DNA from 3 places in the Arthrobacter sp. 05N429 genome. Region 3 is predicted to be linked to each of the others. Evidence: riboswitches for the same ligand, from Rfam matches in the RefSeq annotation. Region 3 holds a riboswitch; each other region holds the start of a gene.
What was found. Region 3 has a riboswitch for cyclic di-AMP ahead of AC1DF4_RS14675 (NlpC/P60 family protein). Riboswitches for the same ligand answer to the same signal wherever they lie in the genome.
Positions count from the first base shown of each region.

Region 1: it holds a riboswitch for cyclic di-AMP, as region 3 does, so the genes downstream of both, AC1DF4_RS07135 (hypothetical protein) here and AC1DF4_RS14675 (NlpC/P60 family protein) in region 3, are expected to answer to the same signal.
Region 2: it holds a riboswitch for cyclic di-AMP, as region 3 does, so the genes downstream of both, AC1DF4_RS14215 (aggregation-promoting factor C-terminal-like domain-containing protein) here and AC1DF4_RS14675 (NlpC/P60 family protein) in region 3, are expected to answer to the same signal.

Region 1 is NZ_JBFTMQ010000003.1:38,322-42,575, reverse strand. It holds gene AC1DF4_RS07145 (serine hydrolase) at 22-987, opposite strand; gene AC1DF4_RS07140 (dihydrofolate reductase family protein) at 1,385-1,972, shown strand; gene AC1DF4_RS07135 (hypothetical protein) at 2,031-2,756, opposite strand; cyclic di-AMP (ydaO/yuaA leader) riboswitch at 2,762-2,932, opposite strand; gene AC1DF4_RS07130 (hypothetical protein) at 3,133-3,402, shown strand; gene AC1DF4_RS07125 (DNA alkylation repair protein) at 3,420-3,926, opposite strand; gene AC1DF4_RS07120 (GYD domain-containing protein) at 4,050-4,254, opposite strand, start outside.
Region 2 is NZ_JBFTMQ010000008.1:43,468-47,721, forward strand. It holds gene AC1DF4_RS14200 (phosphatase PAP2 family protein) at 1-649, shown strand, start outside; gene upp (uracil phosphoribosyltransferase) at 662-1,297, shown strand; gene AC1DF4_RS14210 (glyoxalase superfamily protein) at 1,390-1,767, shown strand; gene AC1DF4_RS14215 (aggregation-promoting factor C-terminal-like domain-containing protein) at 1,889-2,647, opposite strand; cyclic di-AMP (ydaO/yuaA leader) riboswitch at 2,646-2,806, opposite strand; gene AC1DF4_RS14220 (sensor histidine kinase) at 2,911-4,254, opposite strand, start outside.
Region 3 is NZ_JBFTMQ010000009.1:23,138-27,391, forward strand. It holds gene AC1DF4_RS14665 (iron-dependent transcriptional repressor DtxR) at 1-222, shown strand, start outside; cyclic di-AMP (ydaO/yuaA leader) riboswitch at 368-581, shown strand; gene AC1DF4_RS14670 (M23 family metallopeptidase) at 586-1,404, shown strand; cyclic di-AMP (ydaO/yuaA leader) riboswitch at 1,541-1,710, shown strand; gene AC1DF4_RS14675 (NlpC/P60 family protein) at 2,020-2,778, shown strand; gene AC1DF4_RS14680 (HNH endonuclease) at 2,999-3,499, shown strand; gene mobA (molybdenum cofactor guanylyltransferase) at 3,603-4,254, shown strand, end outside.

The sequences.
Region 1 (4,254 bases), on a different contig from region 3:
GTTTGGGAAGCGGATGCTTCGTCAAAAGACCCCGGCGGCGACCTTGCCGGTGAGCTGCTGGATGACACGGCTCCGTGCCGCCATGTCCGACATGTCCCGGCCCAGGGTGTAGACCACAAACACGACGGCCCGCTCCCCCTGCACAAGGATGCTCGCGTCGTGGAGATTGCCGTTGAGCAGACCGTACTTATGGAAGACGTTGACCCCCGGGGGCGCGGCGGCCGGGATCAGCGTCTCGTAATTGGTGTTCTGCATGTAGGACAGCAACTGGGCGGTGTTCGCGGCGTTGAGCAGCCGGCCGCTGTACAGCCCGGAGAGGGTCTTCGCCATCTCTGCTGGAGTCAGGCCGTTCACTGTCCGGTCATAGGGGATGCCCAGCGAGGCCGCATAGTCGGTCAGTCCCTTGTGGCCGACGGCGGCCAGGATCAGCGCCCAAGATTCGTTGTTGCTTTGCTGGATCATCTGCCGGATCTGTTGGCCCGCGGTGGACGCCCCCATCCGGGCCGTCAGCGACGCTTTGCCGGTTTCCACCATATGGTAGTAGGCCTCTGCGGCGAGGACTTTCCCGGTACTGGCGGCCACAAACTTGGTCTTCACCCCGTACTCGTGTACCTCCCCATCGCTGAGATCGATAAGGGCCACTCCCACCCGGTAAGCGCTGTTGGCTTGGATGACCGCGTTAATTTCCGCGTCGAGCGCCGGTCCGATGAAGCTCTTGGGAGGAACGACGGCGGCGGGCGTCGGGGACGGCGTCGAATCCGGCGGTGACGGTGACGCTGCCGACGGCGCCCCGCCGGTGGCGGACCGTGCGTCGGCCGCTCCAGCGGCACCCGCAGTGGCGGATTCGGTCGCTGCCTGCGGAGCGCCGGCGTCGACCGATACCCGGGACTGGACGGTGGCGTAAACGCCCACGGCCGAGATCAGGGCGAGGACCGTCACCAGCACGATCAGGAACTGTGGGCGGATCCCGCCAAGGCGCCGGAGCACACGCTGCCCCGCACCCTCGGTGGTCTCATGTGTGTGTCGGCCGCTGCTGTAATGCCGGCCTGGCCCCCAGGAATCCACCCGGCCTCACCGCCGGCACATCGGGGGCAGCGCAAAGTGCGTAAGCGCCACAGGCAGGTTCGCAGGCATACTCTTCCTTCGAAAGTAAAGAACCGCGGTGCGGCTATAAATCTAATGCATTCTGCCCCGGGCACGGCCTGAACGCAAGGTTCGGTGCCCGGAGGGCGTCTGTGTCAGCCGATGCCATTTGCCCCGCGTCCGACGCAGGGATGGCCAATCCGGCAATATGCTGCCGCCCGGCCTCGGGCAGTATCCCCCCGCCGCGTCCGCGCCCGGCGTCGTACGCTGGAACCCCTGCAGCCCATTGAAGGAGCCCGCGATGCGCAAGGTCATTCTGATGATGCAAGTGTCCCTGGACGGATTCATCGAGGGCCCGGACCAGGACCTGAGCTGGCATCGGGTCGATGAGGAACTGCACACCCACTTCAACGACTTGCTCCGGACGATGGGCGGCTTTCTGGACGGCCGGGTCACCTACGAGATGATGGCCGAGTATTGGCCGACGGCGGACCAGGACCCCTCGAACTCTGCCCCCGAGAGCGAGTTCGCCGGAATCTGGCGGGACATGCCCAAGATCGTCTACTCCGGGACCCTTGCGAAGGCCGGCTGGAATACCGAGGTGGTGGGCGACGTGGTCGTCGAGGACGTCGTGAAACTCAAGGACCAGCCCGGCGGCGACCTCGCACTGGGCGGCGCCAACCTTTCGGCGGCGTTCAGGCGGCTCGGCCTGATCGACGAGTACCGGATCTACGTCCATCCGGTTCTGATTGGTCGCGGCACCCCCCTTTTCAAGGAGACGGATGCCCTGACGTCGCTCCGGCTGCTGGAGAGCCGCACCTTCGGGAACGGCGTAGTTCTGCTGCGGTACGCGGCCGAGCCGGACACCGCGCACGCAAAAGACCGGTGATCCGCTGCCCCCAAGGCAACCGATCGACCGGTCTTCTGCGTGCTGTTTGCGGTACTGCTTAGCCGGCGCGGACGAACGTCACGGGACCGGTGGCGGTCAGCCAGGACAGCGGGTGCGCCATGGTGGCGTTGACGCCGTTCATGCCGCCGCTGATTGCCTGGCCGTTGCCGGCGTAGATGGCAACGTGGCCGGACTGGACGATGATGTCACCTGGCTGCGGAGTGGCTACGACCTGGCCGTACTTCAGGAAGGCCGTCGGGCCGATGTTGCCGACCGGGATGCCGGCAGCGTTCAGGGCCTTCTCCACCATGGCGGTGCAGTCCTGGGTGATGCCGATCTGGCCGTATGCCATGGACAGCAGTGTGGCGTTGACTCCACCTGCTGCCGGGGCAGCGGCGGGGGCGGGGGTCGACTGGACCTTCACCGTCGCCTTGGCGGCGGGAGCGGCGGGGGCCGGTGCTGCCGGGGCCTTCGGAGCGGCCGCGGGCTTGGGGGCCTCGACCACGGGGGCCGGTGCCGTTTCAACGGCGGGGCGCTCGAAAGTGATCTGGACAGCGGAGTCCGCCATGACCGGTGCACCGACCTGGCCCTTGACGTCAACGGACGACGCCGGGGCGGCGCCGCGCTCGGCCGGCGCATCGGCTGCGTTGGCGGCCATGGCGCCGCTAAGCACCATTCCGGAAGCGGCGACGAGAACTGCGGCCTGGCGGCCGATGGTCCCGGCGGTACGGCGTTTGCTGCGAAGATCGGCGCGCTTGGGCGCATGGGTATTGCTGAAAGTCATTAAAAGGAGCCTCTCCCAATGCCTGCGAGGTGAGCTGTCGGATTCGGATGGGAGGCACCCGGCCGCACTCGGGCCCGATCATTGCGGGCCGTGCGGCTTCACCCCAAGACCCCTGACGAACAGTGGGTCAAAAGTGGTTTCCCCGTCTCTGCCGGACGTTGCTGCGAGTTATCCCCACGGCCGCGGCAGAGTTAGGCAATCGGCTGGGGAGAGCCCGTCTCGGAAACAACAGGCACCTAACAACGGTAACGGAATGATCACGGCATGTCACATTGAGGTAACGGCAGGAAGGGGTTGCGGGCGGTCTTTCCCCACGCCAGACGCCGATTCGGGAATACGATAATGGCATCACCGTTCCCAGAAGCGGAGGCCCCAAATGAACAATCCCGACGTCAACACGCACTGCGTTGCCATCTGCCAGCTGAGCAATGAACCGCCGGAGGACTTCAACGTCAACACCGAGCTGCTGGTACTGGAAAACGGGGAGGTCCACGTCTCCACCTGGGACGCTGAGCCCCGTGACGGCGGCTTCGATGTCCACGTCCTCAACGACCGCGTGGACGCGTTGGGTTTCATGGTGGTCACCGACTGGGAGTTCTTCGACGAAAAAGCCTATGCCGTGGTGGAGCGCCGGCCGGGAAGCTAGGGAATTTTCCCCGGGCGTTAAGGGCGGTCAGATTCCAGCTCGGGCCCGTGCCCGGCCATCAGGGCGGCGCGTCGCAACCAGCCGTCAGGATCCCTCACCCAGCGGTCCAGAACGCTGTCCGCGCGGACCCTGCCGACGACGTCGAGACCCGCGATCAGGGGGCCGACGACGTCGGTGGCGAGCGGGTCCACCAGGGCGCTCAGCTGTGCGCTCCGGACGAAGCCCTCGATCCGCGTCAGGTCCGTGTTGGTCAGCAGCCGGACGCTCGATTGCAGGAGGACGACGGCGGCGAGGCGGCGTTCGAAGACCGGCACCTGCCACAACTCGGAGCTAAGCGCCGTGACGTCATCGTGCGTGAGCCCCGGATAGCGCCGGAGGGCATCGCGGACAGTTCCGCGCACGGCTCCGACGGATGCGCCGTAGTACCGGTGGCCACTTCCATGCCTGGCCTCGGACTCCTCGGCGCGGCCCCACGACGACTCGCGCTGGAGCGCAAGGTCGATGAAGTCGCCGGCATCACTCATGGGGCCATTCTTTCGCATCCGGCGGCGCGACTGGATCCCCTGCAGGCCGGCGCCGAACTGCCCCCGTCGATTCCACTAGTAGCCGCAGGGCAGCGGAGTCCGGTGTCGGCCTGGCCCGGTGTCCTACTGCCCGGGGGGCCGGTAAGTCGGCGTCTTCTTCGCCGCATCGTCAAGATCCTCCGGCGTCAGAAGCGGCTTCAGGCGCACGTTCACAGAACCGGATGAATTGATCATGAGAGAAAGCGCGGCGGCATCGGCCGGCGCCGGGACCTCGAAGACCCCCAGCACGTCCCGCTCCCCGAAGGCGTAGTAGAAGCATTCGAGCGAT
Region 2 (4,254 bases), on a different contig from region 3:
ACTGGACTCCTTCGTCACAGGGTTCACCAACATCGGCGGCGGAATCGGCATGCCGATCCTGGCCAGCATCCTCACGGCGTGGCTCATCTGGGCCTCCCGGACCTGGCGGCCGCTGATCCTGATCGGGGCCGCCGCAGCTGTGTCCACCACGGCCACCACGCTCGGCAAGAAACTGATCGGCCGGAACCGCCCCGACCACGCGGACGCCGTGCCTCCCTACGAGGACTCGCCGTCGTTCCCCAGCGGGCACACGCTCAATACCACTGTGGTGATCGCGCTCGTGGTGTACCTCGCATGCCTGCAGGTGAAGCGCACACTTGCGCGCGTCGCCCTGATCGCGGCTGGTGTGATCTTCGTGGCCGCAATGGGGATGAGCCGGGTCTTCCTGGGCCATCACTGGATGACCGATGTGATCTTCGGATGGCTGCTGGGGCTGGCGTGGGTGGCGATCGTGATCATGGCCCACAGGCTCTTCCATGTACTGCGGCACCGGGAACAAGCAGGTCCCGCGCCCACGTTCGACCACCCCGCGCACCTCAAAGACGGCGACGGGGTGACCGGCAGCGGCACCGGCAAAGACGGCCGGTCCGGCGGTAAGGACGACGTCGGCGCCCGCGGTCCCACGGGCGGGCCACCAGCCGCCGGGTGATAGTTTTGACCCATGCGCACTTTCGTTGTGGACCACCCGCTGGTCGCCCATAAGCTCACCGTTCTGCGGGACAAGAACACCCCGTCCCCGGTCTTCCGCCAGCTCACCGAGGAACTGGTCACGCTCCTGGCGTACGAGGCCACCCGCGAAGTCCGCACCGAACCGGTCACCATTGAGACCCCTGTCAGCACCACGATCGGCACCGCTTTCACCAAGCCCACCCCGCTGGTGGTCCCCATCCTGCGGGCGGGACTCGGCATGCTCGAGGGCATGACCAAGCTTGTCCCCACCGCCGAGGTCGGTTTCCTGGGCATGGCCCGGGATGAAGAGACCCTGGACATCATCACGTATGCCGAGCGTCTCCCCGAGGACCTCACCGACCGCCAGATCTTTGTCCTGGACCCCATGCTCGCCACCGGCGGCACACTGCGCGAGGCCATCAAGTTCCTCTTCAAGCGCGGCGCCTCCGACGTCACCTGCATCTGCCTGCTGGCCGCCCCGGAAGGCCTCGCGAAGCTGGAAGAAGAGCTCTCCGACGCCAACGTGACGATCGTGCTCGCCTCCATCGACGAGAAGCTCAACGAGAAGTCCTACATCGTCCCGGGCCTGGGCGACGCCGGCGACCGCCTCTACGGCGTGGCCGGCTAACCAGCCGCCGGGTTTAGACCCGCCGTCTCGGCGGGTTCACGCGCTTGGGATTGCCCTACCGCAAATCGCTGTCCGGGACTAGCCTGTGCCCCATGGACTGGAAACTTGAGCTTGTCTTTGTCCCCGTGTCCGACGTGGACCGTGCCAAGGATTTTTACGTCAATAAGGTCGGTTTCAACGCCGACTACGACGAGCGGCCCATGGACGGCATCCGTTTTGTCCAGCTGACCCCGCCGGGTTCCGGCTGCTCGATCGCCATAGGCGAGGGGCTCAACGACGCTCCGCCCGGCACCGCCCCCAGCCTGCAGCTGGTGGTCAGCGACATTCAGGCCGCCCACCGGCAGCTCAAGGACAACGGCGTGGATGTCAGCGACGTCGATGTCCAGGACTGGGGGCACTTCGTCTACTTCGCCGATCCCGACGGCAATAAATGGGCGGTGCAGTACCTGCCCAACCGTCCCAACGGCTAGACGCGCCCTAAGCCGAACCGTCCGGCCACGGCTCGGCGGTTCCCGCGGGCTGTCGCCGGCAGAGCTAAGGCCCCGGATCCAGTGGGATCCGGGGCCTCAGCTGAGTCCGACATTCTGGTGTTTAGTACCAGTTGTGGGCGTAGTGGAAGTTCAGGGCGCCACACGGTGAGCCGTAGCGGTCCTTGACGTACTTCAGGCCCCAGTTGATCTGGGTCCGGTAGTTGGTCCGGTAATCAGCGCCCGCGCTGGCCATCTTCTCGGCCGGCAGGGACTGGACCACGCCGTAGGCGCCGCTGCTCTTGTTGGTGGCCGTCGTCTTCCAGTCAGACTCCTTGGTCCAGAGCTTCGTGAGGCACTGCATCTGGTCTGCCGCCCAGCCGTGGGATCCCAGCTGGCTGGCTGCGTAGGCCTGCGCGCCGGCCGGGTCGTCGATGGCAACGGGGGCGGGCGCCGGTGCCGGCTCGGGCGCGGGTGCCGGTGCGGGAGCCGGGGCAGCTGCCGGGGCCGGTGCTTCGGCAGGCTCGATCTCGGTGGACTGTGCCGCGACGTCGCCGGTGGGGATGGTGGCCTGGTTGTCGACCCGGACGCGCTCAAAATCGAGGTGGGTCAGGGGATCCGCCGTGGTGGCTGCTTCCGTGGACGTGCCCGCGGTGGCATTGCGGGCAGCCGTCTCGGAGGCATGCCCGGCGGCGCCGACCCCCACGAGGACCGCGCAGGCGGCGGCAACAACGGCCGCGCGGCGGCCGGTGGTGCCGAAGTTCTGGGCAAACCGGGACAGGGCTGAAGCGGGCTTGGCCGGTTCAGCGCGGTGGCGCGACACCTCGGAGCGGGTCTTCTTCGTAACGCCATCAGGGCGCGTTTTTGGCTTGAATTCAGTCATGATCGCCTCTCAACGCCTGCGGAGTTAGCTGTCGGGTTCGGATGAGGTCATCCGGCCGCACGGAATCTCACGTGTCGGCTTCACCCCAAGGGTGCAAGATCTGCAAATGCCCGGGAACTCTGGGTCCCCCGCCTCTGCCTGGTGCAGCGGAATCCGGGAGGCGGCAGAGTTTGGCGTGCATCCGGATGTGCGGCGTCAGTGATGGCCACACCCTAAAAACCGTACAGGACCAGGCAGCTTAAGTCACATTTAGGTAACGGAGATCACGACGACGGTGTGGCGGCTTGCGCCGCCGGATGCGCCGCCTGGGCCGGGTTTGGCGCGGGCAGCCGCACCACAAACTGGGTCCGGCCGGGCACCGACGTCACACTGACCGTCCCCCCATGAGCCTCAACAATCGACTGCACGATCGAGAGTCCCAGCCCGCTGGTTCCCTCGGCGGAAGTCGGGGGAGGCGGCCCCGTGGAAGCACTCGCGGCGGACGGAGACCGGGGTGGGCGCAGCGGCAGGTGCGGCAAGGGCCGCCGGACGGCTGCGGGCGTCGTCACCGGCACCGGGTTCTTCCGGGAAGCATCCGCCCGGGTGAAGCGCGCAAAGACGCGGCCCACAAACTCGGGGGCGATCCCGGGCCCGTTGTCGGTCACCGTCACCACGGCACTCCCGTCCGGGGTGCGCCCTACGCCGGTCACTACAGTCGTTCCGGGCCCCGTGTGCTTGCGGGCGTTGGAGAGCAGATTGGCCAGCACCTGGTGGAGTTGGGTGGCGTCTCCGCGAACCACCACAGGCTCTTCGGGGAGCTCCAACTGCCAGACGCGGTCCGGGGCCATCACCTTCTCGTCGCTCACCGTCTCCACGGCCAGCTGGGTGAGGTCCACGTCGCTGAGCTTGAGCGGCTGGCCCTCATCCAGCCGGGCGAGCAGGAGCAGGTCCTCCACCAGGGTGGTCATCCGCTCGGACTGGCTCTGCACACGGGCCAGGGACTTCTGCCCGTCGGGGGTGAAGTGCTCGGTCATCCGCATTAGCTCGGTGTAGCCGCGGATGGCGGTCAGGGGCGTGCGCAATTCATGCGAGGCATCCGCCACGAACTGGCGCACCTTCATCTCGCTCTCCTGCCGGGCTTCGAGGGCATTGGAGACGTTGTCCAGCATCAGGTTCAGGGCATGGCCAACGCTGCCCACCTCGGTTCCCGGATGGGCTGCCGACGCCGGAACCCGTACGGCAAGTCCCACTTCTCCGGCGTCGAGCGGGAGGCGGGAGACCTGCGTCGCCACCTCGGAGAGCTGATCCAGCGGCTTCATGGTCCGGCGGATCAGCGCCGTCCCGGCCAGGCCGATCACTACGAGGCCGCCGGCGGATACGACCACCGTTGTCCAGACCAGGGAGGCCAGCGTGTTCTGCTTCTCCGCAAGCGGGAGTCCGGTCACCATCACGTCACCGTTCTGGGCCTTCGCAGCCACCAGCCGGTAGGAGCCGGCGGACAGGATCCGGTTGACCGGCTGGTCGCGGGGGGAGAGCTTCAGGAGGATCTCGTCGTCTTCGGCGGTGAGTGACTTGCGGGTGGCGTCCTCCGCGAGAAAACCGGCGCTGCGGACCGAATCGTCCACGAT
Region 3 (4,254 bases):
GGCTACGGTCCGGCTTCCCGGGTCCGGGTCAACCGGCTGGCCGAGCCCATCCAGGTCGAACCGGAACTGCTCGTCCAGCTCGACGAAGGCGGCATCCGGCCCGGCGCCCTGGTGGCGCTGGAACGGGTGGGGGAGTACATCTCCGTCCGGGTACCGGATATCGAAGGCGCCCTGGAACTCCCGCCCGAGGTTGCGGCCCACGTCTTTGTTACCGTCGGTTAACAGGACCTAACCGACTGCTCATCGGACGACCCATGAGTTGTGCACAGGTTCGATAACGGATTTATCTCTGCAAGGCTTAATCGCCTATAGTTGATCACTAGTACCGATACCAAAGCGTTACCTGATCCGAAGCCGAGCTCTGCCAGCGGATCAGTAGCAGAGTCACCTTCTGGCAGGGGCGGGGGAACCACTTCCGGCTGTTAATCAGCCTTGGGGTGAAGTCCGTCAGCGGCAAGCACACACCACCGAGGGACTCTTTGGATGCCTCTGTGTCTGGACGCCTGCCACGGCGGACCGGGTCTTTGATCTCTCTGACCCGAATCCGACAGCTAACTTCGCAGGCTCTCCAGAGAGGAACCGTTCTTGACCACCCAGACCGCCAGGGGCCGCCGTCGTGCGACCGGTCCCGCTCCGGAGCCGCGTCCGGCCGTCGCCGTCCTGGCAGACCGCCCACGTGACGCGCACCGTGACGAACGCAGGGGCCGCCGCAGCCCGTTCCGCCAGGTAACAGACTTTGCCGCCGCCAGCGGCGTGGGGCAAAAGGCCGGCATTGCACTCGCCGCTACGGGCCTGGTCCTCACTGTTACCGTCCCCGCCACGGGCCCCGTTATGGCCACCAACACGGGGGCCACGGGATCCATCTCGGCCGCAGTCCAGCCTGATGTGACGGCTGACGAGGCCAAAATCGACTTCAACCGGACCGCCGTCACCACCCAGGGTGACCCGGACGGAAAGCTCAAGCAGTTGCTGAGCGCCCAGTCGGTCGGTTCGATTACCCGCGCGGCCTCCGCCGGGAGCCTAGGGGCGCCGCTGGCCCAGTTGAAAACAGCGTCGCCCTTTGGATATCGCGTCAGCCCCATTACTGGCGGCTCCGGCGAGTTCCACCGTGGCCAGGACTATTCGGCACAGTGCGGCACGGCGGTCCTGGCTGCTGCCAGTGGCACCGTGACGTTCACCGGCTGGCACCCTTACGGCGGCGGCAACCGCGTGGTGATCGACCATGGCAACGGCCTGGAGACCACCTACAACCACTTGTCCTCAGACACCGTCAAGGTTGGCCAGCAGGTCTCCCGCGGCGAAGTCGTGGCCATGAGCGGCACCACCGGCGCCTCCACGGGCTGCCACCTTCACTTCGAGGTCATGGTCAACGGCGAAGTTGTCGACCCGACCGGCTGGCTGTAACAAAGCTGATCGGACGCTCTCGCATTCTTGTGACACGCCGTGATCCGAATGTGACATTGAGTCCCAACTGTTGTAAGTTTGACCTACGCCAACTTTTCCGAAGTTGGCGCTCTTGAGTGGATTGCCTAGCTCTGCCACCGCTCAAGGTCCGTTCGCATTACATCGTCTGGCAGGGGCGGGGGAACCAATTTTGGCCTTCGAAAGAAGGCCTTGGGGTTAAGTCGCAAAGCTTCCCAGGAAGCAGCGCGGCCGGGTGACTCCCATCCGAATCCGACAGCTCACCTCGCAGGCATTGGGAGAGGCTACTTTCGTGTCTTCACGCCACAATGCTGCGCGTCACCGCGCTTGCGCGGCTCTTACGAGCCCGCTGAAATCCGACTCCTCGGTTGCCCTTGCCGGCGCCCGGAACGGATCTCACACCGCCGCCTCAATCTCTGCTGAGTCCGGCCCGCAGGCCATGCACCTGCATGCAGTTCCCGCTTTTGGCGCGTCTTCGCAGTACACCCTTCGCTAAGTAACCCATTTCGGGGCGATCCGGCGTACCCCCAAGATGCCGGAGCGTCCTCAGCACGCGCCTGAAAAGCGCGGCCACAGGATCACGAAAGAGAGAACTTAATGACTACTCGTGCAATCGCACGGCACCGCGCCGAGGTCACCAAGACCAACTCGCTGGCTGTTATTGCCAAGGCTGTCGGAGACAACGCCGGTGGCATGGGCCGCCAGGCCGCAGTCATCGCTGCTGCTTCCGGCCTCGTCCTGACCAGCGGTATCGCAGCCAACGCTGCTGAGGCCAACGTCCAGCGCGAGTCCACCTCCGCTTCGACGCTCGAAGTCCAGTCCGCCGCCCCCGCGACGATCTCGGCTGCTTCCAGCATCTCGATCGCTTACGACAAGACCGAAGTCGCCACCATTGCGGCCCCCGTCAAGGCGAAGCCCGTCGTGAAGGTCCAGGAAACGCCCACTGCCAAGACCGCAGGCACCAAGGTCGGCGCCGCGGCCACCGCTTCCGTGGCCGGCACCAAGGCTCCGGCCGGCGTCGCCAGCGGCATGGGCGCCACGATCGCCGCTGCCGCCTACGCCCAGATCGGCGTTGGCCAGGACTGCACCGCACTCGCCACGAACGCGCTGGCTGCTGCGGGCATCAACTACCACGGCTGGCCGGCAGGTTACCTGTCCCTCGGCCGCACCGTGAGCGCCGCCGAGGCACAGCCGGGCGACCTCGCGTACTACCAGAACGGTGGCGCGGGCATGGCCCACATCGCTGTTTACGTCGGCAACGGCATGGCAGTTCACGGCGGCTGGAACGGTGGGACCACTTCCCTCCAGACCGTGAACGTCGGCTCCGGCCCGGTCTTCATCCGCGTCGGCGGCTAAGGACAACAGCTTTTTACGCAAAGGACCCCTGCCATTCGGCAGGGGTCCTTTGCGTTGCCGCAACGTGAACTTCAGCCGACACGGGCCGCGGCCGGCAAAAAAAGATTCGGTGAAACGGCACCTCGGTGTTTACTCTTGTTTTGTCGATCCATAGCCCGACCATGCAGAGGGCAGCCGGCCCTCGTGCCCCTGGCGGGTGCGGCCGTGAAGAGGTATGCGGATGCGCACTCTCGTTCTGAATGCTGGATATGAACCGCTGGCGGTTGTGACCTTCCGCCGGGCGCTCGTCCTTGTGCTGACTGGAAAGGCCAGTGTCGTGGCGGAAGGCGACGATCCCGTCGTTGGACCGCAGGACGTCCTGGGCCGGCCCTCGGTGATTCTGCTGAATCGCTATATCAGGCCCCGGTACAACACCCTGACGACCGTCAGCCGCCGCGGCGTGCTCCGCCGGGACGGGCACCGTTGCGCCTATTGCGGCAAGGCTGCCCACACCATCGATCATGTCCAGCCCAAATCCAGGGGTGGTGCGGATTCCTGGGAAAACCTCGTTGCTGCTTGCCTGCGCTGTAACAACGCCAAAGGCGACCACACGCCGGGCGAAATGGGATGGAAGCTCAGCTTCAGCCCCGCGCCCCCCAAGGGCACAACCTGGCAGATCAAGGAACTGGAGAAGCCCACCCCGGCCTGGGACCCGTTCCTGCTGCCGGAATCTGCCGCCTGAAACGGCGCCGGCGGCTGACCTTCGGGACCGACCTCACCGCCTGCCGGCCGGTGCCTGATGTTTGCGACGCGGCGTCCGCGCCGGAGCGCGCTAGGCTGGGCCGGTGGAATTCGATGCAGTCATCCTTTCCGGGGGCCGGTCCTCCCGGCTGGGAGGCGTGCCCAAGTCGGGGCTGATGCACGACGGCGCCACCCTCCTTGATCGCGCCCTGCAGGCCGCGCGGGGCGCGGCGGCAGTCGCCGTCGTCGGGCCGGACCCGGGAACGTTGCCGGAAGGCGTGCTGAGTTGCCGGGAGGACCCGCCCTTTGCCGGACCGGCCGCAGCCATCGCTGCAGGCCTCTCCGCACTGGAAAGGCACCGCGATGTGGCCGGCCGCCCCCGGCCAACAGTGCCGTTCACCCTTGTCCTGGCCTGTGACATGCCCCGGGCGGGCGCCGCTGTCCGGGCCCTGCTGGAAGCGGCAGAGGAAGCTCCTCCGGCTGGCGGGCTGATGGCAGTGGCCGCCGACGGGCGTCGCCAACCGCTGGTGGGTTTATATGGCACGGCTGCGCTACAACGGTGTGCCCGTGAAGCCGGGCAGCTCGGCACACTCGAAAACGCCTCGGTGTTCGCCCTTCTTGCTAGTCTGGAGGTGCGGGAAGTCAGCGTCCCCGGGGGGTCTACGGATGATGTGGATACCTGGGACGATGCGTCCGCATTAGGGGTAACCGTTCCGCCCGACAGCCATGGCCGCGACAGCCATGAGCCGGCCACCC